DNA from 2 places in the Mesorhizobium sp. HAY1-8B genome. Region 2 is predicted to be linked to the other one. Evidence: riboswitches for the same ligand, from Rfam matches in the RefSeq annotation. Region 2 holds a riboswitch; the other holds the start of a gene.
What was found. A riboswitch is a leader RNA that binds a small molecule or an ion and turns the genes downstream of it on or off. The one in region 2 is predicted to bind S-adenosylmethionine.
Positions count from the first base shown of each region.

Region 1: linked by a shared signal. The riboswitch ahead of AC1VON_RS08995 (O-succinylhomoserine sulfhydrylase) and the one ahead of metX (homoserine O-acetyltransferase MetX) in region 2 are both predicted to bind S-adenosylmethionine.

Region 1 covers NZ_CP200321.1:1,847,126-1,862,896, forward strand. The annotation lists gene AC1VON_RS08965 (acetylornithine transaminase) at 247-1,446, shown strand; gene argF (ornithine carbamoyltransferase) at 1,463-2,374, shown strand; gene AC1VON_RS08975 (Hsp33 family molecular chaperone) at 2,476-3,507, shown strand; gene apaG (Co2+/Mg2+ efflux protein ApaG) at 3,544-3,936, opposite strand; gene AC1VON_RS08985 (ceramide glucosyltransferase) at 4,237-5,388, shown strand; gene AC1VON_RS08990 (hypothetical protein) at 5,396-6,115, opposite strand; gene AC1VON_RS08995 (O-succinylhomoserine sulfhydrylase) at 6,214-7,407, opposite strand; SAM riboswitch at 7,464-7,541, opposite strand; gene AC1VON_RS09000 (2'-deoxycytidine 5'-triphosphate deaminase) at 7,638-8,732, shown strand; gene araD1 (AraD1 family protein) at 8,782-9,774, opposite strand; gene mmsB (multiple monosaccharide ABC transporter permease) at 10,075-11,361, opposite strand; gene mmsA (multiple monosaccharide ABC transporter ATP-binding protein) at 11,358-12,890, opposite strand; gene chvE (multiple monosaccharide ABC transporter substrate-binding protein) at 12,991-14,061, opposite strand; gene AC1VON_RS09025 (LysR family transcriptional regulator) at 14,374-15,363, shown strand; gene AC1VON_RS09030 (response regulator) at 15,469-15,771, shown strand, end outside.
Region 2 covers NZ_CP200321.1:96,134-111,904, reverse strand. The annotation lists gene cobT (cobaltochelatase subunit CobT) at 1-353, shown strand, start outside; gene AC1VON_RS00555 (esterase-like activity of phytase family protein) at 350-1,375, shown strand; gene AC1VON_RS00550 (spermidine synthase) at 1,499-2,176, opposite strand; gene AC1VON_RS00545 (queuosine precursor transporter) at 2,181-2,861, opposite strand; gene rpmB (50S ribosomal protein L28) at 3,042-3,338, opposite strand; gene AC1VON_RS00535 (DUF3108 domain-containing protein) at 3,598-4,386, shown strand; gene yddG (aromatic amino acid exporter YddG) at 4,430-5,344, shown strand; gene AC1VON_RS00525 (lysoplasmalogenase family protein) at 5,341-6,015, shown strand; gene AC1VON_RS00520 (cupin domain-containing protein) at 5,990-6,430, opposite strand; gene gloB (hydroxyacylglutathione hydrolase) at 6,453-7,220, opposite strand; gene AC1VON_RS00510 (class I SAM-dependent methyltransferase) at 7,385-8,173, shown strand; gene AC1VON_RS00505 (ABC transporter ATP-binding protein/permease) at 8,292-10,106, shown strand; gene AC1VON_RS00500 (DUF1194 domain-containing protein) at 10,192-10,989, shown strand; partial or broken gene AC1VON_RS00495 (DUF1330 domain-containing protein) at 11,131-11,214, shown strand; gene metW (methionine biosynthesis protein MetW) at 11,227-11,841, opposite strand; gene metX (homoserine O-acetyltransferase MetX) at 11,900-13,069, opposite strand; SAM riboswitch at 13,177-13,254, opposite strand; gene hisC (histidinol-phosphate transaminase) at 13,402-14,511, shown strand; gene AC1VON_RS00475 (prephenate/arogenate dehydrogenase family protein) at 14,550-15,485, shown strand; gene AC1VON_RS00470 (sugar kinase) at 15,491-15,771, opposite strand, start outside.

The DNA of each region.
Region 1 (15,771 bases), 1.8 Mb from region 2:
AGTTATTTCTCGACTACAATTACCTTATGCGCTGACTCGGTGACAAGAGTCCCAAGTGCAACACGAATCGGTTTTTTCGGTTTTCCCCAACTTGCCCGGTCGCTTATGAGCCGGCGTCGCGTTGGAGGGCTTGCCGCGCGCACTACGCGACGTTTTCGTTGACTTCATGGCCGAAAAACACGATAAGCCGCACAAGGCCGCCGCTTTGGCGGCTTTTTTGATTTTCCGGTACCGGAGACGCATATAATGAGCGGTTCGGCGCTTTACGAGACCTTTGCTCGCGCACCCCTGGCTTTCGACCACGGGGAAGGCACCTGGCTGGTTACTGACAAGGGCGAGCGATATCTCGATTTCGCCGGCGGTATCGCGGTCAATTCGCTCGGCCACAGCCATCCGCATCTCGTCGCGGCGCTGACCGAGCAGGCCGGCAAGCTCTGGCACGTCTCCAACCTCTATGAGATCCCGGGACAGAGCCGGCTTGGCGAGCGCCTGGCCGACGCCACCTTCGCCGACAAGGTGTTTTTCACCAACTCCGGTGCCGAGGCGCTGGAATGCGCGATCAAGACGGCGCGGCGCTACCACTTCGTCAAGGGTCATCCCGAGCGCTTCCGCGTCGTCACCTTCGAAGGCGCCTTCCATGGCCGCACGCTGGCGACCATCGCGGCCGGTGGCCAGTACAAATACCTCGAAGGCTTCGGCCCCAAGGTCGAAGGCTTCGACCAGGTCGGCTTCGACGACATCGATGCCGCCGAGAAGGCGATCACGCCGGAAACCGCCGCGATCCTCATCGAACCGGTGCAGGGCGAGGGTGGTATCCGTCCGGTGCCGACACAATCGTTGAAGCGGTTGCGCCAGCTCTGCGACCAGCACGGCCTGCTCTTGATCTTCGACGAGGTCCAATGCGGCATCGGCCGCACCGGCAAGCTGTTCGCGCATGAGTGGACGGGCGTGACGCCCGACATCATGGCGATCGCCAAGGGCATTGGCGGCGGCTTCCCGATGGGTGCGTGCCTGGCCACTGACGAGGCAGTGGTTGGCATGACGTCGGGCGTGCACGGCACCACATTCGGCGGAAATCCGCTGGCAATGGCTGTCGGCAATGCAGTACTCGATGTGGTGCTCGAAGACGGCTTCCTCGAGGATGTCCAGCGCAAGGCATTGTTGTTGAAGCAAGGCCTGGCGGCGATCGCGGACGAATTTCCCGATGTCATCGAAGGCATCAGGGGCATCGGCCTGATGCTTGGCCTCAAATGTGCCATGCCCAACACCAAGGTGAACATGGCGCTGCGCGATCAGCATTTGCTGGCGGTTCCGGCCGGTGACAACGTCATCCGCCTGCTGCCGCCGCTCACCGTCACCGACGCCGAGATCCACGAAGCGCTCAACCGCATCCGCGCTGGTGCCAAAGGCCTGGCGGACGCCATCGCCGTGGCCGCCGCGAAGTAATTCCGGAACATTGCTGATGTCAGTTCGCCATTTTACCGATCTTTCCACCGTTTCCGAGGGCGACCTGCGCTTCATGCTGGACGACGCGGTGGTGCGAAAGGCGCGCCTAAAGGCCGGCGAGCGGACCAAGCCGCTCGAAGGAAAGGTGCTGGCGATGATCTTCGACAAGCCGTCGACCCGCACACGCGTTTCCTTCGACGTAGGCATGCGCCAGCTTGGCGGCGAGACCATCATGCTGACCGGTACGGAGATGCAGCTCGGCCGCTCGGAAACCATCGCCGACACCGCCAAGGTGCTGTCGCGCTATGTCGACGCGATCATGATCCGCACCACCTCGCATGAGCGGTTGCTGGAACTGACCGAGAACGCAACCGTGCCGGTGATCAACGGGCTGACCGACGACACCCACCCCTGCCAACTGATGGCCGACATCATGACCTTCGAGGAGCATCGCGGTCCGGTTGCCGGCAAGACCATCGCCTGGACCGGAGACGGCAACAATGTGCTGCATTCGCTGCTCGAAGCGTCTGCGCGGTTCCGCTTCAACCTCAACGTCGCCGTTCCCGAAGGCAGCGAGCCGGCGCAGAAGCATGTCGACTGGTCCAAGGCGCATGGCGGCAAGCTGCATTTCACCCGCTCGCCCGAGGAAGCCGTCGACCAGGCCGACTGCGTCGTCACCGACTGCTGGGTGTCGATGGGCCAGGAGCATCGCGCCCGCGGCCACAACGTCTTCTCCCCCTATCAGGTCAATGCCAAGCTGATGGCGCATGCCAAGCCGGACGCGCTGTTCATGCACTGCTTGCCTGCGCATCGCGGCGAGGAAGTGACCGACGAGGTCATCGACGGACCCCATTCGGTGGTCTTCGACGAGGCCGAGAACCGGCTCCACGCCCAGAAGGCGGTGCTCGCCTGGTGTCTTGGTGCTTGAGATGAAGTGTCTGGGCGCTTGATCCGCGGGGGCGCGATGCTTATCTGCGCCGCATCACGCAAATCAAGCGCGTTTGGACGCATGCACCCCAGGGGGACGGCATGGCCGCGCCCTGGAGCTTTGTCATGTTGGAAACGCATCAAGTGACTGAACATCACCCCAAACTCGGCGAGTTCGGCTATGCCGGCGACGACCATGTCGTGCCTTTCGAGGTCGGTCCGCTCGACGTGCGCGGTCGCACTGTCCAGCTCGGGCCGATGCTCGACGCCATCCTCAGCCGCCACGACTATCCCGAGCCGGTCGCCCGCCTGCTGGCGGAAGCCTGCGTGCTGACGGTGCTGCTCGGCACCTCCCTCAAATTCGAGGGCAAGTTCATCCTGCAGACCCGCACCGACGGGCCGGTCGACATGCTGGTGGCGGATTTTTCGACGCCTTCGGCGCTGCGTGCCTATGCGCGCTTCGACGCGGATCGGCTCGAGGCGCTGGTCGCGGCAGGCGAGACGTCCCAGCAGACGCTGCTCGGCAGCGGCGTGCTGGCGCTGACCATCGACCAGGGTGCCCACACGCAGCGTTATCAGGGTATCGTGCAACTCGACGGCGAGACGCTGGAGGACGCGGCGCGCACCTACTTTCGCCAGTCGGAACAGATTCCGACGGATATCAGGCTCTCCGTGGCCAAGCTTTTGACGCCGGGCCCTGGTGGCGCGCGCGAACAGTGGCGTGCCGGTGGCATCCTGGCGCAGTTCCTGCCGCAGTCCCCCGAGCGCATGCGCGTTCCGGACCTGCCCGGCGGCGACGGCGATCCGCGCGAGGAGATCCACGATCCGGCCGACAATTCCTGGCAGGAATTGCTGGCGCTGCTCGGCACCATCGAACCGACAGAGCTGATCGATCCGACGATCGGCGCCGAACGGCTGCTCTATCGCCTGTTCCATGAGCATGGCGTGCGCGTCTTCGGTGGCGTCCCCGTCGCCGACCAGTGCTCATGCTCCAGGGACAAGATCCGTGGCATCCTCGAGGGCTTCTCCGCGCAGGAGATCAAGGACTCGACCGAGGATGGCGGCATCCACGTCGCCTGCGAATTCTGCTCGAAGCAATATGACTTCGACCCGGCGGAATTCGCGGCACAGTGAGTCAGTCTTTCTCCCCGTAGAACGGGGAGAAAGATGCTAATTCACCGTCCGTCTCGTGCCCGGCAGATCCAGCGAAAAGGCAGGGATGGCGATGTCGAATGTCTCGCCGCGCTTGTTGCGCATCGTATAGCGCCCGACCATGATCCCTGACGGCGTCGAGAGCGGGCAGCCCGACGTGTATTGATAGCTGTCGCCGGGATTGAGTTCGGGCTGGTCGCCGACAACGCCGGGGCCGCGCACTTCCTCGACCCGGCCGGCGCCGTCGGTGATGTGCCAATAGCGGGACAGAAGCTGCACGAATTCGTCCGACTGATTGTCGATCGTTACCTGGTAGCCCCAGACATAGCGGTTCTCGGAAGGATCCGAACGGTCCTCGAGATAGAACGGCCTGACCTGCACTTCGATATTGCGCGTGACGGCGCGGTACATAAGCGGCTCCAAAACGATGTCGAGCATGATCCCGAAAAGTGGGAACCGGTTTTCTCGGCCAAACGGTTTCCGTTTGTCCAAAGATCATGCTCAAACAAACAAAACTTTCGGCCCTCCAGGCGAGGAGGTCAACGTGCGCGTCTTGTCGCGCTCGTCCTCGAAAGGCAGGTGCCGGCAAAGAATGTCATTTAAGTGACACATGACAATGGTGGTGTGCGCGAACCGAGCGACTCGGCGCTCTGTCGAACTGTTGAAAGCGGCCACACCGCGGGCCGTCTCTTCTGGAGTGCCCAGACCTCGATGGAACTCACTTTCATAGCCGCCTTGCTTTCAACTGCTCTTATCCTTTCAAACGCTGCCAGCATCGCGCTGGCCGCTTCGCGGCTGAAACGGCGCACCACGATCTCGCCGCCAGCCGGCAAATCGCAGCCGGTGTCGATTGTCGTGCCGTCGCGTGGCGTCGAGCCGTTCACGCACGAGACTCTGGAACGCGCCTTCTCGCTCGACTGGCCGCGCTATGAGTTGATCTTCTGCGTTGCCCATGCCGATGATCCGGTGGTCGGGTTGATCAGACAAGCTATCGCCCGTTTCCCCAAGGTGCCGGCCCGGCTGTTGATCGGTGACGATCGCGTCAGCGCCAATCCCAAGCTCAACAATTGCGTCAAGGGCTGGGAAGCAGCGCGGCACAACTGGGTCGTGCTGGCCGACTCCAACGTACTGATGCCCAGGGATTACATCCAGCATCTGATGGCGGCATGGCGGTCAAACACGGGCCTTGTCTGCTCGACGCCGATCGGCTCGCGGCCGGAGGGCTTCTGGGCCGAGGTCGAGTGCGCCTTCCTCAACACCCTGCAGGCTCGCTGGCAGTATGCCGGTGAGGCGCTCGGCCTTGGCTTTGCCCAGGGCAAGAGCATGCTTTGGAACAAGCCGATGCTGGATGCCAATGGCGGCATCCGCGCGCTGGCGGCAGAAATCGCCGAGGACGCCGCCGCGACCAAGCTGGTCAATGGGCTCGGCCTGCGCGTCAATCTCGTCGCTTCGCCCTTCGAACAGCCGCTTGGCCGGCGCACGCTTGGCGAGATCTGGTCGCGCCAGGCCCGCTGGGCGCGCCTGCGCCGCGTCACCTTCCCGCTGTTCTTCGCGCCCGAAATCCTGACCGGCGCGGTGGTGCCGCTGCTGCTTGCGCTGGTTGCGGCGGCAAGCGCCGGCTTCAGCGTGCCGCTGACTGCCGTCGCCGTGCTGGCGGCCTTCTACCTCCCGGAATGTGCACTGGCCTGGTCCAAGGGCTGGTACCTTTCGCCGCGCATGGTCGCGGCGACCGTGATGCGTGACCTGATCCTGCCGGCGATGTGGGCACGCGGCTGGCTCGGCGGCGCCGTCGACTGGCGCGGCAATGCGATGACCATCGGCACCAAGGCCGCCGAACTTGAAGAGGCGCCGTCGCGCGCTTGAGTTTGCGCTAGAATGGAATTTCGTCGTCTAACTCTCTTGGCGCAGGAGGTTGCTGTTTAGGCCCCTCTATCTTGCGCCGCTCAGTCCAAGGAGGCAGGCTTTCAGACCATTTCTTGGCCTTATCCAACCAATCGAGAACTCGGTCAACTCGTTCCCAAAGAGGTTTTATCTCTTCAGTTGCGGCGCCGGCGGTCCTTGCAATCTCTAGGGCGAAAAACCGAAAAGCCTGAGTCCGAGTCAAATTCTGATCCAATTCCGACAAAAACGCGTTCAATTTTAGAAACAGCGAACGGCGCTTCTCTTCAGGAATAGAAATCGCATCCAGCCTCTCTTTTATGCTCTCAATTAGCTGCCTGATCGCTTTCCGCTCTTCCGCATTCAAAATTACAATATCAGTTTTGTCACCTCTAACCCGCCGGCTTCTTTCGAGCTGACACTTGATGACAGCCTTTTGTATCGCGCCTTGGGTATTTGTATAGAACTCGGCGAAATCCTCATTAATTGAGGGGACGGTAACCCCTGACAATATCTTGAGATCGTAAACTTCATCAAACGCTTGAATGGCTAAAATATAGTTCCTCTCATTATTCCAATGATTTATATTTGCGTTTCGGAGAACGCTCTGAAGTTCTTCAAACTTCCGAGTCTGAAAAACTATAAAGGCCTCGTCCGGGTCATCCGGGAGGTCTATATAGTAGTCATCAAAAGAACTAGCGAAATCGGACATCGATCCCCTGCCTCGCGGTCGAGTCGAATCCGCTCACCGCCACCAATAACATAAAGCGGGTGGTCCGATTTTCCAACAAATATGGGCAGAATGCAGACTCAGCGAGTTTGCGATCTGAGCGCCTGTGCGATGTCTTCCAGAAGGTCGTCAGTATCCTCCAGGCCGACCGACAGCCTGAGCGTACCAGGCCCGATGCCGAGTTCGGCGCGGGCCTCGTCGCTCAAATTCTTGTGCGTCGTCGTCGCCGGATGGGTGATCAGGCTCTTGGCGTCGCCAAGGTTGTTCGAGATCAGCACGATGTCGAGTGCATTCTGCAGGGCGAAGGCAGCCTGCTTGCCGCCCTTCACATCGAGGCAGATCAGCGTCGAGCCGCCCGACATCTGCTTCTTGACGATATCGGCCTGCGGGTGGTCGGCGCGGCCGGGATAGATGACGCGAGCAATCTGCGGCTGTTCGGCGAGAAAATCGGCGATCCTGCCGGCGCTCTCCGTCTGCTGGCGCACGCGCAGCGGCAGTGTCTCCAGGCCCTTCAGCAGCGTCCAGGCATTGAAGGGCGACAGGCTGGGGCCGGTGTGGCGGAAATAGTCGTGCAGGTTCTCGTCGATCCACTTCTTGTCCGACAGGATCACGCCGCCGAGACAGCGGCCTTGGCCATCGATGTGCTTGGTCGCCGAATAGACGACGATATGCGCGCCAAGCTGCAACGGCTTTTGCTGCAAAGGCGTGGCAAAGACATTGTCGACGACAAGCCGTGCGCCGATGGAGTTGGCAAGCGCGGCAACCGCGGCGATGTCGACCACTTCCAGTGTCGGGTTGGTCGGGCTTTCCAGGAAGAAGAGCTTGGTGTTGGGCCTGACCGCCTTTTCCCAATTGGCGATGTCGGTGCCGTCGACCAGCGTGGCCTCGATGCCGTATCTAGGCGCCAGCGTCTCGACCACCCAGCGGCAAGAGCCAAACAGCGCGCGCGCCGCCACGATATGGTCGCCGGCCTTGACGCTGCACAGAAGGGCCGCCGTGACCGCGGCCATGCCCGATGCCGTGGCGCGCGCGTCCTCCGCGCCTTCGAGCGCGCACATGCGCTTTTCGAACATGTCGACGGTCGGATTGGCGTAGCGCGAATAGATGAAACCCGGTTCCTCGCCCTTGAACCGGGCTTCGGCCGCCTGGGCCGTTTTGTAGACATAGCCCTGCGTCAGGTACATCGCTTCGGAGGTTTCGCCGAAGCCGGAACGCAGGGTTCCGCCATGCACGAGGGCTGTCTGAGGCTTCCAGTTGCGCTTCTTGGTGCTCATCGCTTTGTTCCAGACACAAAAAAACCGGCCGCGAAAGTCGCAACCGGTCCATACGGCCTTGCGGCCCGACGGTCCTTTAGCGACTTGTTTAACGTGGCTGCAAGCCGACCGGCCAAATCACCACGGGATAACGACCCTTTAGACCCGTCCCACGCTTGCGTCAATTGCCGGCTTCATTAAGAGGTTTGTACCAAGCGGGTTCGACAAAGCCTGCCTCTAGGAGCGAAGCCTTGCGAGAGACGGGCATTCTTCCCGATCAGGACATTTCGGCGCTGTTCCAGTCTGGCGCGCTGAAGTCGCCGCGCGCGCTCGATGCCGACCAGATCCAGCCGGCCAGTCTCGATCTGAGACTCGGTGACAGGGCATGGCGGGTGCGGGCCTCCTTCCTGCCCGGCCCCAATCACAAGGTTTCGGAGAAGCTCGACCGGCTTAAGCTGCACGAGATCAGTCTTGCCGACGGCGCGGTGCTGGAAACCGGCTGCGTCTACATCGTGCCCTTGCTCGAGAGCCTGACATTGCCGCCGGAGATTTCCGCCTCGGCCAATCCGAAAAGCTCGACCGGGCGGCTCGACATCTTCACCCGTGTCATGACCGACCGTGGCCACGAGTTCGACAAGATCGCGGCCGGCTACAACGGTCCGCTCTATCTGGAAGTCAGCCCACGCACCTTCCCGATCGTGGTGCGCACCGGTTCGCGCCTGTCGCAGATACGCTTCCGCACCGGCAACGCGCTGCTCTCGGAGGGCGAACTGCATGAATTGCACCGTGCCGAGATGCTGGTCGCCACCGAGCCGCCGAATATCTCGGGTGGCGGCATCGCGCTGTCGATAGATCTCAATGGCGACAAGGAGGGTCTGGTCGGTTATCGCGGCAAGCATCACACCGGCCTTGTCGATGTCGACAAGCGCGGGGCGCAGGATGTCGTCGATTTCTGGGAACCGATCCACAAGAGCGGGGCCGGCGAACTGGTGCTCGATCCCGACGAATTCTACATCCTCGTCAGCCAGGAAGCGGTGCACGTACCGCCGCTCTATGCCGCCGAGATGACGCCGTTCGACCCTCTAGTCGGCGAATTCCGCGTCCACTATGCCGGCTTCTTCGACCCGGGCTTCGGCCATTCGGCGGCCGGCGGCACTGGCAGCCGGGCCGTGCTCGAAGTGCGCAGCCACGAGGTACCCTTCATCCTCGACCACGGCCAGATCGTCGGCCGGCTGGTCTACGAGCACATGCTGAAGCGCCCGCAAGCGCTCTACGGCACCGATCTGGGCTCCAACTACCAGGCGCAGGGCCTAAAGCTGTCCAAGCATTTCCGCGCCGCGCGGTGACGCTGCCAACCTCCCCCTCGTGGGGGAAAATCATGCTGTCGTCGACGCCTTACAGCGCCTTCACCGCCACCTTCACCGGCTTTTCGATCTCCAGCGGATTGCGCAGCGGCAGGCCGAAATCCCCCGCCTCGATCTCGAACACATCGCCGGCCTCGGTCTTGACGCCGTCGGCGAAGGACAGTGTCGCGGTACCGAACATATGCACATGCACGTCACCCGGCTGGCGGAACGCCGAATATTTGAAGTGATGGTGCTCAAGATTGGCGATGGTGTGCGACATGTTCGCTTCGCCCGACAGGAACGGTTTTTCCCACAGCGTCTTGCCGTCGCGTACGATGCGCGATGTGCCGCGGATGTCGGAAGGCAGGTCGCCGATCAGGATCTCCGGCCCGAACGAGGCATTGCGCAGCTTGGAATGGGCGAGGAAGAGATAGTTCACGCGCTCGGTCACATGGTCGGAAAATTCGTTCGACAGCGTGAAGCCGACACGGAAGGGGGCGCCGTCGTCGCCTATGACATAGATGCCGGCAACCTCGGGTTCCTCGCCGGCGTCCTTGGCGAAGGCCGGCGACAGGAGTGCCGCACCTGGCGCCACGGCCATGGTACCGTTGCCCTTGTAGAACCATTCCGGCTGCACGCCAACCTGGCCTTTGGCGGGCTTGCCGCCCTCCAGGCCCATGCGGAACATCTTCATGGAATCTGTGAGCTGCTCCTCGCCATCGGTGCTGAGCTTCTTGTGCATGGAATCGCGTGTGGCGGCTGAACCCAGATGCGTCAGCCCGGTGCCGGTGAGATGCAGATGCGCCGGATCGGGATGGTTGATCGGCGACAACAGCCGCCCCTTCTTGTAGGCGGCGTCGAGATCGACCGCCTCGCCAAGTCCCTTGCGCTCGATCAGCGCGATGAGGCCGACGCCGGTGCGTGCAGCTTCCATCGCCAGCGAATAGACGCTGCGGGCGCCGTTGATGATCCGGGTCTTGCCGCCGCTGCGGGCCACGACACGAATGGTCTCCGCGTCGTCGAGAATCTGCGAGATCAGCATGATCAATCCTCTCTTATTTGCCTTGGTCCGGTTGCCTCTTGGCAAACCTTGACCTGCGCGGCTCGGACCTCGCCGCGCCACGGGTGAAATTCTTCGTCCGGATTGCGCTCGCGAGCTTGGTCCCTCAGGGACTTCTTGACGCCGGCGGGTTGCCGGCAGCACCGCGATCTGGACCCGTATGCCTTCCTTGTTGCCTTGCTGGAGCGGTTCAGCTCTGAGGAACCGAGCCGCTCCCGGTATTTTGTTTCCGCGCAATTCCTGTGGGAAAACCGCGATGCGCTTTTCCTGGAATTGCTCGTGTCAGGCCTTGTTCTTGTTGTAGACGTCGAAGATCACGGCGCCGAGCAGCACAAGGCCTTTGACCACCTGCTGCCAGTCGACGTTGACGCCCATGATCGACATGCCGTTGTTCATCACGCCCATGATGAAGCCGCCGACCACGGCGCCTATGACCTGGCCGACGCCGCCCATCGCCGAGGCGCCGCCGATGAAGACGGCGGCGATGACGTCGAGCTCTGAGCCCAGACCCGCCGCCGGCACGGCCTGGCCGAGGCGAGCCGCGATGATCAGGCCGCCGAGTGCCGAAAGCACGCCCATGTTGATGAACACGTAGAGCGTCAGCCGCTCGGTGTTGATGCCCGACAACTGCGCCGCCTTGGCGTTGCCGCCCATTGCGTAGATGCGGCGGCCGATGGTCATACGCTTGGTGACGAAGACGAACAGCGAGATCAGCACGCCCATGACGAGGAGCACTACCGGCAGCCCCCTGTAACTGGCGAACTCATAGACCAGGAACAGCGCCAGCGCGCTGGCGACCAGTGTCTTGACGACGAACAGGGGGAAGGGTTCGGCCTCATAGCCATGGCGCTCGCGCTTGCGCCGGGTGCGCAGCCCGAAATAGGCATAGGCCAGCACGGCGATCACGCCCAGCACGATCGTGGTCATATGCAGCGTCAGGCCGCTGCCCATGATGGTCTTGCCGGCGGCATTCACCGTCGGCGGGATCAGCGTCAGCGGGCCGATCACGTCCGGAATGAAGCCGGAGCTCAGCGCCTTGAAGTCGTCCGGAAGGGGACCCACCGAGGATCCGCCGCCCAGCAGCGCCTGGCAGATGCCGCGGAAGATCAGCATGCCCGCCAGCGTCACGATGAAGCTCGGTATTCGGTGATAGGCGATCCAGTAGCCTTGCGCCGCGCCGATAAGGCCGCCCACGATCAGGCAGACGATCGAAACCACCAGCGGATTGCTGAGCGGCCCGAGCTGCCAGATGACCATCATGTTTGCCGCCAGCGCGCCGATGAAGCCCGCGACCGATCCGACGCTGAGATCGATATAGCCGGAAACGATCACCAGCAGCATGCCCAGCGCCATCACGATGATGAAGGAGTTCTGCTGCACCAGATTGCTGAGGTTCACCGGCTTGAACAGCGTTCCCGACGTGGTGAACTGGAAGAACAGCATGATGACGATCAGCGCGATGATCAGACCGTATTCGCGCAGGTTCGCCGTCAGCGCCGAGACGGCGATGCGTGGACGCTGTTCTTCGGCGACGTTGCCCTGCGGGGCGGGGGCGCTTTCGGTGCTCATGCTGCTTTTCCTTCTCCCCGAACGATGGCGCGCATTATTTTTTCCTGGCTTGCGTCCGCCGCGGGCATTTCGCCCACGATGCGCCCTTCGTTCATGACGTAGATGCGGTCGGTGATGCCGAGCAATTCCGGCATCTCCGACGAGATGACCACGATCGCCTTACCTTCCGAGGCAAGACGCGCGATGATCGTATAGATTTCGTACTTGGCGCCGACATCGATGCCGCGTGTCGGCTCATCGAGGATCAGCACGTCCGGGTCGGCGAACAGCCATTTCGACAACACCACCTTCTGCTGGTTGCCGCCCGAAAGATTGCCGGTCATCTGATAGACGCTCGATGCACGGATGTTCGTTTTCTTGCGATAGTCGTTGGCGATGGCGAGCTCGCGCAGATCATCGATCACGCTGTGGCGCGACACGCCGCCCAGATTGGCGAGTGTTATGTTGTGTTTGATATGGTCGATGAGGTTGAGACCGTAGGTTTTGCGGTCCTCGGTGACATAGGCGATGCCGTGTTCGACCGCCTTGCTCACCGACGAGACATCGATCTGCTTGCCCTTGAGCAGCACCTCGCCGGTAATGCGGCGGCCATATGAGCGGCCGAACAGGCTCATTGCGAATTCGGTTCGGCCAGCGCCCATCAGCCCGGCAATGCCGACCACCTCGCCCTTGCGCACGTTGATGTCGATGCCCTTGATCACCTGCCGTTCGGCATGGAGCGGGTGATAGACCGACCAGTTCTTCACTTCGAACACGACCTCGCCGATCTTGGGCTCGCGTGGCGGATAGCGGTCGTCGAGCGAACGGCCGACCATCGAGGTGATGATGCGGTCTTCCGAAATGTCCTTCTTGGCCAACGTCTCGATGGTGCGACCGTCGCGGATGACGGTAACCTTGTCGGCGACCCGGTTCACCTCGTTGAGCTTGTGCGAGATCAGGATCGAGGTCATGCCCTGCCGCTTGAACTCGAGCAAAAGGTCGAGCAGCGCCTGACTGTCCTTTTCGCTGAGCGAGGCCGTCGGCTCGTCGAGGATCAGCAGCTTGACTTCCTTGCTCAGCGCCTTGGCGATCTCGACCAACTGCTGCTTGCCGACACCGATATTGGTGATCAGCGTTTTGGGGTCTTCCTTGAGGCCCACCTTCTTCAACAGGGCGCTGGTGCGCTGCTCGTTGGCATCCCAGTCGATCACACCGTATCTGGCGTGTTCGTTGCCGAGAAAGATGTTTTCGGCAATCGACAGCATCGGCACCAGCGCAAGCTCCTGGTGGATGATGACGATGCCCTTGTGTTCGCTGTCATGGATGCCTTTGAACTGGCATTCCTGGCCTTGAAAGATGATCTGGCCGTCGTAGGTCCCCGCGGGATAGACGCCCGACAGCACCTTCATCAGCGTTGACTTGCCGGCGCCGTTCTCGCCGACCACGGCGTGAATCTCGCCTTCCTCGACACGCAGGTTGACGTTCGACAGCGCCTTCACGCCGGGGAACGTCTTGGTGATGTCGCGCATCTCCAAAATCGTCGAGGTCATTGGCGCAAGCTCCTCCGAGGCCGGCAGAAACAATACCGGGGTCGCTTGTGAACGAAAAGGGGCCCTGCGTTGCGCAGGACCCCTGACTTTACAACCGAAATTACTTCAGGTCTTCGGCCTTGATGTAGCCCGAGTCGACGACCAGCTTCTGGTAGTTCGACTTGTCGACCTCATGCGGCGTCAGCAGGATCGAGGGAACGACCTTGACGTCGTTGTTGTAGGTCTTGGTGTCGAGGCCATCCGGCTTGCCGCCCGAGAGCACCTTGTCGACGAGTTCGACGGTGGCCTTGGCCAGGTCGCGGGTGTCCTTGAACACGGTCGAGTACTGTTCGCCCGTGATGATCAGCTTGACCGAGGCGGTCTCGGCGTCCTGACCGGTCACGATCGGCCAGGGCTGTGCTTCCGTGCCGTAACCAACGGCGCGCAGCGAGGCGGTGATGCCGCGCGACAGGCCGTCATAGGGCGACAGGACGCCATCGACGCGGCTACCGTCCGAATAGTTGGCCGACAAGAGGTTATCCATGCGTGCCTGGGCGGTTGCCGCCAGCCAGCGCAACGTGCCGACCTTGTCCATGCCGGTCTGGCCGGACTTGATCTTGATCGAGCCGTCGTCGATCAACGGCTGCAGGACGGAGATCGCACCGTTGTAGAAGAAGAAGGCATTGTTGTCGTCGGGCGAGCCGCCGAACAGTTCGACGTTCCAGGGCTTGGTGTTCGGGAAGCGCTCCTTGAGGCCCTTGACCAGCGAATTCGCCTGGATCACGCCGACGCCGAAATTGTCGAAGGTGGTGTAGTAGTCGACATTGGCGGTCTTCTTGATCAGGCGGTCATAGGCGACGACGACGACGCCGGCGTCAGCGGCCTTCTGCAGCGCATCCGACAGGGTGGTCCCGTCGATCGAGGCGATGATCAGCGCCTTCGGGCCCTTGGTGATTTCGTTTTCCAGCTGGCTGAGCTGGTTGGGGATGTCGTCCTGCGCATACTGCAGATCAACGGTGTAACCGAGAGCCTCGAGCTGGGACTTCACGGCATCACCGTCATTGATCCAGCGCTGCGAGGTCTTGGTCGGCATCAGCACGCCGACAAGACCCTTGTCGGCTGCGTGCGCCGAGTAGGTCATGGCAGCGATGCCAAGCGCCGCGACTGCGGCCAGTGTCTTGATGATTTTCACTTAACTCTCCCTGGTTGATGGACGCGGCACCCCGGGGGTCGCGGGCCGCGCAATCGTGCAGAAGCGCCAAGGCACTGCTGCCGTCATATCGATCTCCGGTATCCTCCCATGGCCCCGAGGCACTGATTTCAATCGATACGATTTTTATCGTCGGCGACCGTTGCGTCTCGGAACGCGCTGACGTTGCCGCCCTTTTGCCATAACTGTCAAATGCGATCTTTGATGATTGCTATACCGCAAGTGGTATATGTTGTGATGCGTGACGGGTCGCTGGCAAATGCCATCGGGCCGCGGCAGGAGGTAAGGAAAACCATGGCGGCGTTACAGAATCCGACTACGGCTTTAAACGTTTCCAGCGACATACCGGGCGACGGCGAAACCCTGCTGCGCAGCGGTCTCAGCCTGCGTCACATGCGCATGATCGTCGCCCTCGACGATCACGGCCGGGTGAGCGCGGCGGCGCAAGTCATGAACATCTCGCAGCCGGCGGCCTCGCGCATGATCGCCGAGATGGAGGCGGTACTCGAGGTCAAGCTGTGCGAAAGGCTGCCGCGCGGCATCACGCTGACACCCTACGGCAAGGCGCTGGCCAGGCGTGCGCGCTCGATCCTGCTGGAGATGCGCGAGGTCGACCGCGAGATTTCCGAGCTCAAGGCGGGCAAGGGTGGATCGGTGTTCCTGGGTGCCGTGACGGCGCCTGCGATCGAACTTGCGGTACCGGCGATCCGCGAAATCCGCCGCATCTACCCGCGCATCGAGATCACCATGCAGGTCGAGACCTCGAATGTGCTGGCGCGCGAACTGATCGCCACGCGCCATGATTTCATCATCGCCCGCATCCCCGACGACCTCAATCCGCGGCTGTTCGAATCGCGTGTCATCGGCGTCGAGAAAGCCTGCCTGATCGTGCGCCGTGGCCACCCGCTCACCAGCGGCGGCGTGGTGCGGCTGGAAGACACCGCCGCCTACGACTGGGTTTTCCAGTCGGGCGGTTCGCCCTTGCGCCAGGCGATGGAGAGCAATTTCCTGAACCGCAACATCGCCCTGCCGGACCGGATCCTCAACACCAGTTCGCTGCTGCTCACACTGGTCATGGTCGCGCAATCCGACGCCATCGCACCGGTTTCGGTGCAGGTGGCGAAATTCATCCAGAATCCCGACGGGCTCGCCGGCGCCATCGACGTCGTCCAGACCGAATTCGACATCGAGGTCAGGCCCTACAGCCTGATCACGGTCAGGAATCGCGTGCTGTCGCCGGCCGCCAAGATGCTGCACGATTTCATCCTGCGGGAGGTCGGTTGATGCGTGGCCACGTGATTGTCGGCGGGTGAAGAGGTTGCCATCTGGTGTATTGATCGGTTTACAATGGCCCGGCAGATCCATTGCAGGACAGGCGGGTAGGGGGACGTGAAAGCGAACGTCGTCGTTGTCGAGGATGATCCGCTCGTTGCCGCTCATGTTGGACGCGGCGTGGCGGCGCATGACGGCTTGTCGCTGGCGGCCATCGCGGGGACGCTGGCCGGTGCGCGTGCTCTGCTCGAAGAGAAGGTGGACCTGTTTATTCTCGATCTTGGCCTTCCCGATGGGAGCGGGATCGAATTGATCGAGGAAATCCGTGCACGAGGCGGTCTTGAGCCGAAAATACTCGTCCTCTCGGTGCTGGGCGATCAGGATACGGTGCTGGCGGCTGTGCTGGCGGGAGCGGACGGC
Region 2 (15,771 bases):
ACGGCGAGGCGCTGCTGTGGGCTCACAATCGCCTGATCGCCCGGCCGGAGCAGCGCAAGATCCTGATGATGATTTCGGACGGCGCGCCGGTCGACGATTCGACACTGTCGGTCAATCCGGGCAATTACCTTGAGCGGCACCTGCGCGCCGTCATCGAGCTGATCGAGACGCGCTCGCCGGTGGAATTGCTTGCCATCGGCATCGGCCATGACGTCACGCGCTATTACCGCCGCGCCGTCACCATCGTCGATGCGGAGGAACTGGCCGGCGCCATGACCGAGCAACTGGCCTCGCTGTTTGCCGAAGAAAGCGTACGCGACACGCGGCGCGGCGGCATGCGGCGCGCCGGATGATCCTTTCGCGGGGCGGGTTTCGGCAAACGGTTCTTGCCGCTTGCGCACTCTCCGGCGTGGTGCTTTCGCCAGCGATTGCGGCCGGGCCGGCTTCGGTCGAGCCGGCCGAGGTTTCGGCGAGACCGATAAGCCAATTCAAGATCGGACATGACGAGAAACAGTTCGGTCCGCTGGAATTCGTGGGCGGGCTGGAAATGACCTCGCCATCGCGCGATTTCGGTGCGCTGTCTGCCTTTCGGTTTCTGAAAGGAGGGAGCGATTTCATCGGCGTGGCCGACACCGGCTACTGGTTCTTCGGGACGGTGGCCCGTGATGCCGACGGGCGACCCGTGGCCATCCAGAACTTCCGCATGCAGCAGATGGTCGACCAGAGCGGGCAGCCGATCGACGAGAAATGGGAAGTCGACGCCGAGGGCCTTGCGGTCAAGGATGGCATCGCCACGGTCGGTTTCGAGCGCAACCACCGCGTCTCCCAGTTCAGGATCGACCCGACCAATATGAAGGCGCCATACCGGCAACTCGATTTCCTGGTACCGGCGCGAGAGCTGCGCCAGAACCGCGGCTTCGAGACGGTCACCCATGCCAATGCCAATGGCCAGCACGAGGGCGGTCTGGTCGTGGTCTCGGAAAAGAGCCTGGACAAGGCTGGCAATATCTATGCCGCCATCATCGAAGGGCCGCACAAGGGCGTCTTCACCGTCAAGCGCAACGGCGATTTCGACATCACAGATGGCGCCGTCCTGCCGGACGGCGACCTCTTGCTGCTGGAGCGCAGCTTTTCTATGGCGGGTGGCCTCAAGATGCGCCTGCGGCGCATCTATGGCGAGAGCGTCGCAAAGGGCGCTGTCGCCGACGGGCCGGTGCTGCTGGAAGCCGACATGGGCTACCAGATCGACAATATGGAAGGTCTCGACGTCTGGACCCGCTATGACGGCGCGCTGATGGTGTCGCTGATCTCCGATGACAACCACTCGATCCTGCAGCGCAACCTCTACCTGGAATTTATTCTCCACCAGGATTGAGCCGCAGCTCCAACTGCGAAGCTGAAGTTGAGGGTTTTCGACGGCGGGTTCGATTTGGTCTGATCCTTCCCCCACTCTGTCGCTGCTTCGCGGCGAAGCTCGACGGAGTGGGGGGTCGACTGTTCACCACGAGCCGTTGGTGGCGATCCAGATGACATGGCGCGCGCCACGCTTGCCGTTGGCGCGCGTGTTGACCTCCTCGACAGCGAAACCCGCCTGCTTGAGCCGCCGCGTGAAACCTGTATCCGGCCCCTGCGACCACACTGCCAATACGCCGCCGGGTTTGAGAGCACTGCGCGCGGCGCCAAGGCCCGCCAGGCTGTAGAGGGCGTCATTGCCCTTGTGGACGATGCCTTCGGGGCCATTGTCGACATCGAGCAGGATGGCGTCCCAGGCTGCGGGCTCGAAGCGTATCAGCTGCCCGACATCGGTCTCCTCTATGGCGACGCGGGGATCGTCGAGGCAATCGCCGAAAACTTCCGCCATCGGGCCACGTGCCCAGGCGACGACCGCCGGCACCAGTTCGGCGACAACGATGCTGGCATCCTTGCCGAGTTCGGCAAGAGCAGCGCGCAGCGTGAAACCCATGCCAAGGCCGCCGATGAGGATCCTCGGCTGCCGATGGCCCGCAATCTTTTGGCAGGACAGTTTCGCCAGCGCTTGCTCGGAGCCGCTGAGGCGGCTGTTCATCAGCTCGTTGGTGCCTAGCATGATCGAGAATTCGCTGCCGCGCCGCTTGAGGCGAAGTTCTTGGACACCGTCCCCGGTCTTTGCCGAATCGAGCTGGACCCAGGGTATCACGGGTCTAGGCCGCGACTGCCGGCTGGCTCCATCGAGCAGCGAGCAGCCGGTAGGGGATGAGCGCGACCACGGCAATGATCAATTTCACCGAGAGATCGCCCAGCGCCCAGGAAACCCAGCGCATGGCCTCGATGTGGAAGACGCCCATCAGGGGCGCCGTTTCGAGCGCAAAGCTGTCATTGGGGCCAGCAAAGGCGAAGGCGGCCGAGAACGCGATGGTGAAGAAGACCATCGTGTCGAACACCGATCCGACCAGCGTGCCGACGATCGGCGCCCGCCACCAGCTCTGCCTGCGCAGCCGGTTGAACACGGTCACGTCAAGCAATTGCGCGGACAGGAATGCCGCGCCTGAAGCGGCGGCGATGCGCGCCAGCCGGTCAGCGGCGGTCTCGAATTCGATCAGGCCATGGCGGAACAGGAAGGGCGGGACGAGGATCGAGCAGACCACCGCTGTCATGAAGCCGACAAAGACGATCCGGCGCGCCACGGCAGGCCCGTAGCGGCGGTTGGCGAGGTCGGTGACGAGGAACGAGAAGGGATATGTGAAAGCGCCCCAGGTAAGCAGGTCCGCCAGCGACAGGCCACCGATCTGGCCCTGCATCGGGAACTGCACGAGAATGTTCGACGCCACGACGACAAGCGCCATGGCGGCCACGAAGGGCAAATATCGCGAGAAGGAATTCATTTTTTTATCCTGGGTAATGGAACCAGCGGAGCATCTGCCCATCGGGCGGTGCTCGCTTCGTAGCTGAGCATCGGATTGTCGAACCTTGCGGATCTATCCGATGCCCCAAGGCCAACAAGTGGTTGGCCAGAGGCCAACGAAATGTTGGCCAGGGCGGTCGTCCCCCGCCTTTATCCGATGTTACGCGGCGACCTGTTCGGCCAGCTTCTTGGCGATCTGCTTCTTCAGCAGGCGCGCGCGCTGCGACAGTTCCTTGACGTCGGCCTTGGCCAGGAAAGCGTCGAGACCGCCGCGATGTTCGACCGAACGCAGCGCGTTGGCCGAGATGCGCAGGCGCACATTCTGGTTCAGTGCTTCCGAAATCAGCGTCACATTGACGAGGTTCGGCAGGAAGCGACGCTTGGTCTTGTTGTTGGCGTGGCTCACATTGTTGCCGGTCTGGACTGCCTTGGCAGTGAGTTCGCAGGTGCGGGACATAATTCTAACCTTCAGTTCTCTCGGGACCTGTCAAACCCTTGTGCCCACGCCGGGTGGCGCGCGGTTCTGGTCAGGCGGCCTTATGGAAAAAGTTGGCGTTCCATAGTTGCATTTCACCGGGGCGTCAAGCTCCGGCTTCGCCACGGAAGCGCGCGGCATTTCATATTAAGGCCGGATTTCACCCTATAAGCGGTCTTATAGGGACATGCCAGACCGGAGTTGCCCGCCTCCGGCCGAAAATCAAGGATCCGATCCCGCCATGCCTCGTTTGTCTCACGCACTTGTTGCCGTGCTTGCCATCGCCTTGCCGTCGGCCGCGTCCGCGGCATCGCCGCAGTCCTTCAAAGGAGAATATACGGTTTCGTTCCTTGGCCTCTCGATCGCAAGATCGACCTTCTCAAGCCATTACGAGAACGGCGCCTACGCGATCGACGGTACGGTGACGGCGGCCGGTCTCGCCAAGCTGTTCGACGACACGCGGGGTACGATCTCTTCCAAGGGCACGATTTCGGGCCAGAAAATGGTGCCCCAGGCATTTCGTGCCGATTACACCTCCGGCAAGAAGGCGTCCGCGATCGACATCCGCTTTACCAATGGCAACGTGACCTCGACGCAGGTCATCCCGGCGCCCGGCAAGCGTGACCCCAATGCCTGGGTGCCGATCGGTGCCGGCGACTTGGCCGCGGTGCTCGATCCAATGGCGGCGACCGTCATCCATGCCGACAGCCTCGACCAGGTCTGCGGCCGCAAGGTCAAGTTCTATGACGGCGAGATGCGCGCCGACCTGACGCTGACCTACGATTCGAAAGGCACGATCTCGGTCCCGGGCTACAAGGGCGACACCGTCACCTGCCAGATGGGTTTCGAGCCGGTGGCCGGCTATCGCAAGGGACGTAAGGCGCTCAACTATCTCAAGAACAAAAGCCGCATGATGGTGACGTTTGCGCCGCTCGGCCAAACCGGAGTATATGCGCCGATCCACGCCACGGTCGGAACGCAGATCGGCACCTTGACCATCAGCGCCGGGCGTTTCGAAGCGGTACAATAGGCACGCCACCGGAAACAGAAGAGGGCGCGCCACGGGAGAAAGAATGGGGCGCGCAACACTGATCGGCTTTTCGGCGGTCGCCATGTGGGCGCTTTTGGCGCTGCTCACCGACGCATCCGGCAAGGTGCCGCCGTTCCTTTTGTCGGCAATCACCTTCTCGATCGGTACAGGGGTCGGTCTTGTCGCGCGTCTCCTGATTCCGGCGGCCGACAGGAGCCAGAAGATACCACCCCAGGTCTGGGTCATCGGTATTGCCGGCCTGTTCGGCTACCACTTTTTCTATTTCACCGCTTTGCGCAACGCGCCGGCGGTGGAGGCGAGCCTGATCGCCTATCTGTGGCCGCTGCTGATCGTGCTGGGCTCCGCGCTGATGCCGGGTGAAAAACTGGCGTGGAACCATGTCGTCGGCGCGCTGCTCGGCCTGGCCGGCACGGTGCTGATCGTGACCAAGGGTGGCGGGCTGGCCTTCGATGCACGCTATACCTTCGGCTATGCGATGGCCGCCGTCTGCGCCCTGCTGTGGTCGTCCTATTCGCTCCTGTCGCGGCGCTTTCCGTCTGTACCGACCAGCATCGTCACCTGGTTCTGCGCGGCGACCGCCGTGCTGTCGCTCGTTTGCCATCTGGCGCTGGAGCAAACGGTCCTGCCGGACGGCGCCGGACAGTGGCTGGCGGTGCTTGGCCTTGGCCTGATGCCGGTGGGGGCTGCCTTCTATGCCTGGGACATCGGCGTCAAGCGCGGCAATATCCAGGTGCTGGGCGCGGCGAGCTATGCGGCGCCGCTGTTGTCGACGCTGGTGCTGATTGCGGCCGGCGTCGCCGAGCCATCGCTGCGCATTCTCGCGGCCTGCGTGCTGATCACCGGCGGCGCGGCCCTGGCTGCGAAGTCGCTGTTCCTGCGCAAGCCGGCCGCGGCTGAGGGCGAGGCCGGGGCATCCGAAAGCGGAGCCGGGGCATGACGATGCCGTTTGCCGGCGGCATCGATGCCAACGCCAATGCAACGCTGATCTTTTCGCTGGTGGCGGCGGCGATCTACGCCTTCTCGTCAGGCATGGCGCCGACGCTCGCCCGCTCGGCGGCAAAGACGCTCGCGGTCGCGATGCTTGCCGTGCTGGCGGCGCTGCAAGGTGGCCCACTGCTGCTGGTCGCCGCTCTTGCGCTGAGCGCCATTGGCGACGCGTCCCTGTCGCGCGACGGCGACAAGGCGTTTCTCGGCGGTTTGGCCAGCTTTCTCGTCGCCCACATCGTCTATATCGCGCTGTTCCTGCGTAGCGGTGGCGGGTTGGCGCTGCTTGGCGCAGAATCCTGGCGCGGGGCGATTGCCCTGGCATTGGCGGTATTCGTGATCGTCATGCTGGCCGCGCTCTGGCGCCGCGTCGGCCCCAGCCTGCGTGTTCCGATCACCTGTTATGTCGTGGCGATCCTGGCGATGGGCATGGCGGCACTGACGACAAGCAATGCCTGGGTCATCGGCGGCGCAGTGCTGTTCATGGCATCGGACGGGCTGCTGGCCACGGAGAAATTCCTGGTCGCGGCCATCTCGCCACATCGCGGCTGGATGCGTTTCGCGGTCTGGGTCTTGTATTACGCTGCCCAGCTCGCGATCACGCTTGGTTTCCTGCTGGGCTAGGCTGCCAGCCCGGCGCTGCCAGTTCGAAGGCGGCGAAATCAAACCCCGGCGCGACGGTGCAGCCGACCAGCGTCCAGTCGCCCAGGCTGCGCGCCGATTGCCACCAGCCTGCCGGCACGACGATCTGCGGCCGTTCGCCCGCCGCGAGTTCGATGCCCAGCACCTGCTCGATCACGGCTGCGCCTTCTTCCCACATCGACAGCGCCAGCGGCGCGCCGGCGTGGAAATGCCAGACCTCGGCGGCGTCCCTGACCCGATGCCATGCCGAAAGCTGGTGCTGTTCCAAAAGGAAGTAGATCGCGGTCGAATGGCCACGCGCACCGCCGGCTTCGTCGCGAAATGTCTCCGCGTACCAGCCGCCTTCCGGATGCGGCTTCAGACCAAGCAAAGCGATGATTTCTGCGGAACTCGTCATGGGGTCGACGATACCACCAGGCTCAGAAATTGTCCTTGCGCTTGCGGATTTCGGCGAACACTTCGGCATCCCCGGCCTTTTCCATGCCGAGATGCTTGCGGATCGCCGGATCGTGCCAGCGCAGGAAGGGATTGGTCGACAGTTCCTCGCCGATCGTCGTCGGCAGTGTCGGCTTGTTGTCGACCCGCAGCGCCTCGATCCTGGCGGCGCGCTCCCTCAAGGCCGAATTGGTCGGGTCGACGGTCAGCGCGAAACGGGCGTTGGCGAGCGTATATTCGTGGCCGCAATAGATTGTCGTCGCGGCGGGAAGCGCGGCCAGTTTCTTCAGAGAATCATACATCACCGGCGGTTTGCATTCGAACAGCCGTCCACAGCCGAGCGCGAACAGCGTATCGGCGGTGAACGCCACCTGCGATGCCGGCAGATGATAGGAGACGTGCCCGGCGGTATGGCCGGGGGTGGCGATCACCTCGATGCGCTCATCGCCGAGATGAAGGACGGAGCCTTCCTCGACGGTTTCGTCAATGCCGGGGATCTTGGCCTTTTCCACCTCCGGGCCGACGATGCGCAGCTTGAAGCGCTCCTTCAGCGCCAGATTCGCCTCGACGTGATCCATATGATGATGCGTGGTCAGGATCATCGTCGGTGTCCAGCCGGTGCGCTTGATCGCGGCCAGGATCGGCGCCTCCTCGGGCGCGTCGATGATCGCGGTCTGACCGCTCTTGGGGTCAAGCACCAGCACACCGAAATTGTCGGTGCGGCACATGAACTGTTCGATTTCGATCGCCATCGCGTCTCTCCATTTGTCGCCGCAGACATAGGGCGCCAGAGGGCGGATGTCATCTAGGGGTGACGAATGTCATCCCCGGGAAGACCAATGTCATCCGGGGGATGTGCCGGCCCCCCTCAGGACCCTTTGTTGAAACCTGCCGATATCACGGCTACATCCCTGACATGCATTCCGACATCGTCGACCTTCGCTCGTTCTACTCGACAACGCTCGGCCAGTTCGCCGAACGCTCGATCACCATGGCGCTGTCCTCGATATGGGCTGCCGTGCCAAACGAACGCTTGGTCGGTCTCGGCTATACCTTGCCCTGGTTGGAGCGTTTCGGCTCTGACGCCGAGCGGGTCTTCGCCTTCATGCCGGCGACGCAGGGCGCCGTGGTCTGGCCGGCAACAGGGCCGACGGCAACCGCGCTGGTCTTCGACGAGGAACTGCCGCTGGTCGATTCCTGTATCGATCGCATGTTGCTCGTCCATTCGCTCGAACATGTCGAAAACCCGCGCGAGACGCTGAACGAGATCTGGCGGGTGCTGTCGCCCGCCGGGCGTGTCGTCATAGTCGTGCCGAACCGGCGCGGGGTCTGGGCGCGCTTCGAGCACACGCCGTTCGGCAATGGCCGGCCTTTCTCGCGCGGGCAGCTGACGGAACTGCTGCGCGAGGCGAATTTCACGCCCGCGGCGTGGTCGGATGCGCTGTTCTTCCCGCCATCGCGGCGGCGCTTCATGATGCGCTTCCACAACGTGCTGGAGCGCTTCGGCCGGCGGCTGTGGCCGATCTTTTCCGGTGTCATCGTCGTAGAGGCGCAGAAGCGGCTCTACCAGGGCGTGCCGGTGGTCCAGCGCGCGTCTCGCCGCGTCTTCGTGCCGGTGCTGTCGCCGCATGGCGCGACACGGCTCGGCCGCCGGGCAGACGCCGGAGGCGCGGCAACGTCGACTCGCCAGGTGAAACCTTCGTGATCGGTGCGGAAACTCTCCCCGCGCGGCATTTTTCCGACCTATCTGTCGTGCACGGGCGGCGGCCGTCGGCCCTCTTCATCCGGTTTCAGCATCGCATCTGAGCGCAAGGACTTCTGATATGGCTGATCAACTGGACAATCAGGCCACCGTTCAGCCGGTCGCCGTGGCCAGCAGCCTGCGTGATCAGGTCGCGACGATCAAGCAAGCGCTGGTGGTGTCGCCGGTTCGCAAGTGGTTGCTGTGGACATCGGTCGGCATCATGGCCGTCATCGTCGCGACATCGATCGGCCAGGTCCTGCTCAATCGCTGGAACCAGCCTTTCTACGATGCGTTGGCGCGCCGCGACATGGCGGCCTTCCTGCACCAGCTCCTTGTCTTCGCTGTGATCGCCGGCGGGCTGCTGGTGCTCAATATCGGCCAGACCTGGCTCAACCAGATGATCCGGCTGAAGCTGCGCGAGGCGCTGACGCTGGACCTGATCGACCAGTGGATGCGGCCGGCGCGCGCCTTCCGCCTGGCCAATGCCGGCGCCATCGGCGTCAATCCGGATCAGCGCATGCAGCAGGATGCGGCGCATCTGTCGGACCTGTCGACGGACCTCGGCGTCGGGCTCCTGCAGTCGCTCATCCTGCTCGTGTCGTTCGTTGGTGTGCTGTGGGAACTGTCTTCGGGTTTCGTCTTCCACGTCAACGGCTGGTCGCTGGCCATACCGGGCTACATGGTCTGGGCCGCGTTCCTCTACGCCGGCACCGCCTCCTGGCTGAGCTGGCTGGTCGGGCGCCCGCTCATCAGCCTGAACAGCGACCGCTACACGCGCGAAGCGGAGCTGCGCTCCTCGATGGTGCGCGTCAACGAGAATGTCGATGCCATCGCGCTCTACCATGGCGAGGGGGATGCCAGGCGACGGCTCGAACTCGACCTCGGCACGGTGCTGGGCGCCATGCGGCGCATCTATACCGCCCAGATCAACCTGTCCTGGGTAACCGATACCTATGGCTGGATCACCGTCGTGGCACCGATCCTGGTCGCCTCGCCTGTCTATTTCTCGGGCGATATCAGCTTCGGCGGGCTGATGATGGCGGTCGGCGCCTTCAACCAGGTCCACTCGTCGTTGCGCTGGTTCATCAACAATATCGGCAGCATCGCCGACTGGCGCGCCACGCTGATGCGCGTCGCCGATTTCCGCATCGCGCTCAATGAAACCGATGTGCTGCACGACACCGAAAAGCGCATCACCTTCGACCAAAACGCCAATGGCAGCCTGACCTTCGAGAAGCTCGAAGTGGCCTCGCCGGAGGGCTGCACAAAACTCTCCGACGAACATGTCGAAATCCGCGCCGGCGAGCGCGTCATGATCACCGGCGAGCCAGGCGCCGGCAAGACGCTATTCTTCCGCGCCATCGCCGGGCTTTGGCCCTGGGGCAGCGGAAAGATCGGCCTGCCGGCGGGAGAAACCCTCATCTTCGTGCCACGTGTCCCGTATTTGCCCACCGGCACCCTGCGCGAGGTGCTCAATCATGCGAACGGGCATGCGCCCGCGAGCGATGCCGACATTTCGGCGATGTTGGCCGAGGTTGGTCTTGAACGGCTGTCGTCTTCGCTCGACCGTGTCGGGCGGTGGGACCATGAGTTGGGTGATGACGAACAGCGCTTGCTGGGCGTGGCCAGGCTCGCCCTGCGGCGGCCGAAATGGGTGATCATCGACGAAGCGATGGATGCGTTCGATGGACCCGCGCTACGCCGCGTGCTGGCGATGCTGGAAAAGCATCTGACGGGAGCCACGATCATCAATATCGGGCGCGGCCAGCACAACAACCAGTTCTTTCCGCGCGGTTTGACGATCGTGAAGGATTCCGGTGCGCCGGCGCTGAAGCCCGCCTGCGTCAGGGCCGGCGCCATCGATCCGCCTCCCGCCGTCCGCCGCAAGAAGTAGGCTGTTTCTCCGGTTGCGTGCGCAAAACCTTATTTTGCCGTGATCGCGATGGAAGATTTCCCGGGGAAACAACCCTGGCGCCGCCATGTTTGATGCTCTTCTGATTGCCTGTCTCACCTGCGCGCAGGCTGCCCCCATTGCCTCGCCACCGGCGCTGGCCGTCGACGTCGAACTGGTCCTGGCGGTCGACATCTCGTTGTCGATGGACGAGAAGGAGTTCGCGTTGCAACGCGCCGGCTATGTCGAGGCACTGCGGCATCCCGACTTCATCCAGGCCGTCCGTTCCGGCAATACGGGCCGCATCGCGCTCGCCTATTTCGAATGGGCGGGCACCGTGCGCGATGACGCGATCATCGGCTGGCAGATCATCGACGGCGCGCAAAGCGCCAACAGCTTTGCCGACAAGGTGGCGGCGCGCCCGTTCCGGAGTTTTCGCGGCACTTCGATTTCCACCGCGCTTGCCTTCGGTGCCGGGCTTTTCGACAGGACGAACTTCGCCGGCGAACGCAGCGTCATCGATATATCCGGCGATGGTCCCAACAATATCGGGCCGCCGGTCACCGCGACGCGCGACGCGGCCATCGCCAAAGGCATCGTCATCAACGGCCTGCCGATCCTGATCAACCCGTCGCCGACCTTCAGCCATCTCGACCAGTATTATGCGCAGTGCGTGACCGGCGGGCCTGGCTCCTTCGTGCTGCCGATCCATGCGGCCGCCGAATTTTCCACCGCCATCCGACGCAAGCTGATCCTCGAAGTGAGCGGTATTCAAGACAAGGCCGAGATCATTCCCGTCGACACGGACGCGCCGATCGACTGCCTGAAGGGCGAACGGGACAGGCGGTTCCTGTCGGATCCCTATTTCCCGGAACTCGACCGGTAGGCCTGGCGGCACCTAAGCCGGCCGGGCGCCGAACCGGTTGCGAAACTCATTGTAGAGATTGCGGCGCCAACGCCGGCCATGGCTCGGGCATCTACCCGGACGAAGTCATGTCCGCTTTCTTGCAACTGGCTGGTGAGCAAGGTGCGCACGGACAATTCCCAATCCGATGTGGTGTTCGCCGACGGTGTCGAGCATCCGCACAAGGCCACGGATGTCCTGGGCTAGACGTTCCGTGCCTTACCGCTTCAGCAAGAACACCGCTTGCTGGCCGAAGAAATTCCAGAACCACCAGGGCATCGACAGGCCGATCTTCTGGCCGGCGGCGTCGAGCGCGGTCGCCTTTTCCACCGTCGCGCCAAGCTCATCGCACAGGTTGACGAAGTCGCGGATGGTGCAGAAGTGGATGTTGGGCGTGTCGTACCAGGAGTAGGGCAGGTCCTGGGTCACTGGCATGCGGCCCTTGATGAAGAGCGACAGGCGTACCCGCCAATGGCCGAAATTGGGGAAAGAGACGATCGCCCTGTTGCCGATCCTGAGCAGTTCGTCGAGCACCAGCTTCGGGTTGCGGGTCGCCTGCAAGGTCTGCGACAGGACGACGAAGTCAAAACCCTTGTCGGGATAGAATTCGAGATCCTTGTCGGCATCGCCCTGGATGACAGAGAGGCCGCGCGCCACGCATTCGTTGACGCCGCGCTGCGACAGTTCAAGCCCGCGGCCGTCGACCTGCTTGGTTTCCTGCAGCAATTCAAGCAAGGAGCCGTCGCCCGAACCGACGTCGAGCACGCGCGACCGTGGCGGGATGAGGTTGGCGACGACCTCGAGGTCGACGCGCTGGCTGCCGTTGACGCTCATGATGTCGCCTCCTGTGTGGCGCATGATCCCGATCCTGAAAGTCTGCAACTTTGCGGGGTCATGCGCTCAGCCCTCTTGCGCGGGCCGCCGAGCCGATGAAGCCGTTGATGGCGGCGAACAGTTCCGGCTCGTCGAGCAGGAAGGCGTCGTGGCCGCGATCGGTCTCGATCTCGACGAAGGACACCGAGGCGCCGGCGGCGTTGAGCGCGTGCACGATGGAGCGGCTCTCCTCGGTCGGAAACAGCCAGTCCGAAGTGAACGACACCAGGCAGAAACGGGTCTTGGTGCCGGCAAAGGCATCCGCCAGCCTGCCGCCATGATCGGCGGCGAGGTCGAAATAGTCCATCGACCGCGTCATGTAGAGATAGGAGTTGGCGTCGAAGCGGTCGACGAAGGTCATGCCCTGGTGGCGCAGATAGCTTTCGATCTGGAAGTCGGCGTCGAAGCCGAAAGTCAGGTGGTCGCGATCCTGCAAATTGCGGCCGAATTTTCGATGCAGCGCGGCTTCCGACAGATAGGTGATGTGGGCCGCCATGCGCGCCACCGCCAGGCCCTTTTCCGGGCGCTTGCCATGCTCGAAATATTTGCCGCCATGCCAATCCGGATCTGCCATGACGGCCTGCCGGCCAACTTCATGGAAGGCGATGTTCTGCGAGGAATGGCGGGCACCCGTGGCGATCGGCAGCGCCGAAAAGACACGCTCGGGATAGCTCGACGCCCATTCCAGCACCTGCATGCCGCCCATCGAGCCGCCGAGCACGCAGAACAGTTTCTCGATGCCGAAATGATCGACCAGCATCTGCTGCGCGCGCACCATGTCACGGATGGTGATGACCGGTAGGTCGAGCCCATAGGGCTTGCCGGTGGCGGGATTGGTCGAGGCGGGGCCGGTGGAGCCGAGGCAGCCGCCGATGACATTGGAGCAGATGACGAAGAAGCGGTTGGTGTCGATGATCTTGCCGGGGCCGATCAGCACTTCCCACCAGCCCGGCTTGCCGGTTACCGGGTTGGTGTTGGCGACATGCTGGTCGCCGGTCAGCGCATGGCAGACGAGAATGGCATTGGAGCGGGCATCGTTCAGCGTGCCATAGGTCTGGTAGGCGATCTGGAATGGCGACAAAAGCGTGCCGGCGTCGAGCTTGAGAGGCTTATTGGGCCCGAAGCGCAACACCGGGCTCGACGGCTGGTCGGCCTCGTTGTTGGTCTTTCCTGCGCGCAGAGCGGCCATTCACGTACTCACTTGCTGCATCGTGCCCGACGAAAAATCGCCGCCGACGCGTTTTGTCCGGCCGGCCGCGGACAATAAAAAACCGGCATTGCCTTCGCAAAGCCGGTTACGTCACGCAAACGGCCCTTTAGCGAATTGTTTAACGTGGCTGCAAGCCGACCGGCCAAATCACCACGGAACTGTCATTGTCCTTCTAGAACTCGCCCGCCTCGCCGTCAATGCCGGAGGCTGTGCCGGCGCTGGCCCCACCGCCGCCTCTCGACATTGCCGGCCATGGCTTGTATTTCCGCTGCGGCCTCCGGATGGAGGCATTTTCGACGGATTTTGCAAAAATGAACCACACACCGGATCAGGCACGTCCAACCCCGCGCGCGGGCATCATGGACATAGACGCCTACGTGCCCGGCAAGAGCACGGCGCCGGCCGGTGTCGCCAAGGTCTACAAGCTGTCGTCGAACGAGAACCCGCTCGGCCCCTCACCGAAGGCGATCGAAGCCGCGCGTGAGGTTGCCGCCAAACTCGACATCTATCCCGACGGTACCGCCAAACGGCTGCGCGAGGCGATCGCCGAGGTGCATGGGCTCAATGCGCAGAATATCATCTGCTCGAACGGTTCCGACGAGATTTTGGGCCTGCTGGCACAAACCTATCTCGCGCCCGGTGACGAAGCGATTTTTACCGAACATGCCTTCATGGTCTACAAGATCTACATCCAGTCTGCCGGCGCCGCGCCGATCGCGGTCAAGGAGACCGACGAGCGTGCCGATATCGATGCGATGCTGGCCGCCGTCACGCCACGCACGAAAATCGTCTTCCTCGCCAATCCCAACAATCCGACCGGCACCTATGTGCCGTTCCAGGAGGTGCGCCGCCTGCATGCCGGCCTGCCGCGAAACGTGCTGCTGGTGCTCGATGCGGCCTATGCCGAATATGTCCGCCGCAACGATTATGAAGCCGGCATCGAGCTGGTCGGCAGCGCCGAGAACGTGGTGATGACGCGTACCTTCTCCAAGATCGGCCTTGGCGGGGCGCGGATCGGCTGGATGTACGGGCCGATGCACATCGTCGACGCCATCAATCGCGTGCGCGGCCCCTTCAACGTCAATGCGACGGCGATCGAGGCCGGCATCGCCGCGATCCGCGACCGCGCCCATGTCGAGCGCAGCGTGGCGCATAACGAGACCTGGCTCACCTGGCTGACCGCAGAGATGACCGGGCTCGGACTGCGGGTGACGCCCAGCGTCGGCAATTTCCTCCTCATCCATTTTCCCGACGACCAGAAGCATTCGGCGGCGGCGGCGGACGATTACCTGACCGCGCGCGGCTATATATTGCGGCGTGTTTCCGGCTACGGCTTCCCCAACGCGCTGCGCATGACTGTTGGCACAGAAGAGGCCAATCGCGGCGTCGTCGCCGCGCTCGCGACATTCCTGAAAAGCTAGAACGCCCGAAAGCTGTAACGCCCGAAAGCTGTAACGACATGACATCACCGATGTTTGAAAAGATCGCGCTGGTCGGCATCGGCCTCATCGGCTCGTCGCTGGCCCGCGTCATCCGCCGCGAGGGCCTTGCCGGCCACGTTGCCATCTCGACCCGCAGCACGGCGACGCTGGCGCGGGCGCAGGAGCTTGGGCTGGGTGATTCCTACACGACCGATGCCAAGGAAGCGGTCCGCGACGCGGATCTGATCATCGTCTCGGTGCCGGTCGGCTCGTCCGGCGCGGTGGCGCAGGAGATCGCGCCGGCGCTGAAGAAGGGCGCGATCCTCACCGATGTCGGCTCGACCAAGGCCTCCGTCATCGCGCAGATGCAGCCGCATGTGCCTGACGGCGTGCATTTCATTCCCGGCCATCCGCTGGCGGGTACCGAAAAATCCGGTCCGGATGCGGGTTTCGCCGACCTGTTCGACAATCGCTGGTGCATCTTCACGCCGCTGCCGGGCACCGATCCGGACGCGCTGGAGAAGCTGTCGGAATTCTGGCGCCGCTGCGGCGCAAACATCGACACGATGGACCCGCAGCATCACGACATGACGCTCGCCATTGTTTCGCATCTACCGCACATCATTGCCTACAACATCGTCGGCACCGCCGACGATCTGGAATCGGTAACCAAGACGGAAGTCATCAAATATTCCGCCTCCGGCTTTCGCGACTTCACGCGCCTGGCCGCTTCCGACCCGACCATGTGGCGGGACGTGTGCCTGCACAACAAGGATGCCATCCTCGAAATGCTGGCGCGGTTTTCCGAAGACCTGGCGTTCCTGCAGCGCGCGATCCGCTGGGGCGACGGCGACAAGCTGTTCGACCTGTTCACCCGCACCCGGGCCGTGCGCCGCTCGATCATCGAGGCGGGCCAGGACATCGATGTGCCCGATTTCGGACGTCAGGCCGTAGAACACCCGGCGAAAACTTAAACCTGTCAGGCGGGCCAGGTCGCCGCGACCATTGCCAGTGTCTCGGCCCGGTCCGGTGCGCCGAGCCTGCCGCCGAAGCGCTGGCATTTGAGCGCGGCGGCGGCACTGGCAAAGCGCAAGGCTTGCTCGACCGGCATGGCTTCGCCCAGCCCGACGGCAAAGGCGCCGTGGAAGACATCACCCGCCGCCAGCGTGTCGACCGCCTTGATTTTGGGCGCCGCGACATGACGGGATGATTGCGTCGCGCGATCGAACCACCAGGTGCCTGCCGCGCCACCGGTGACCG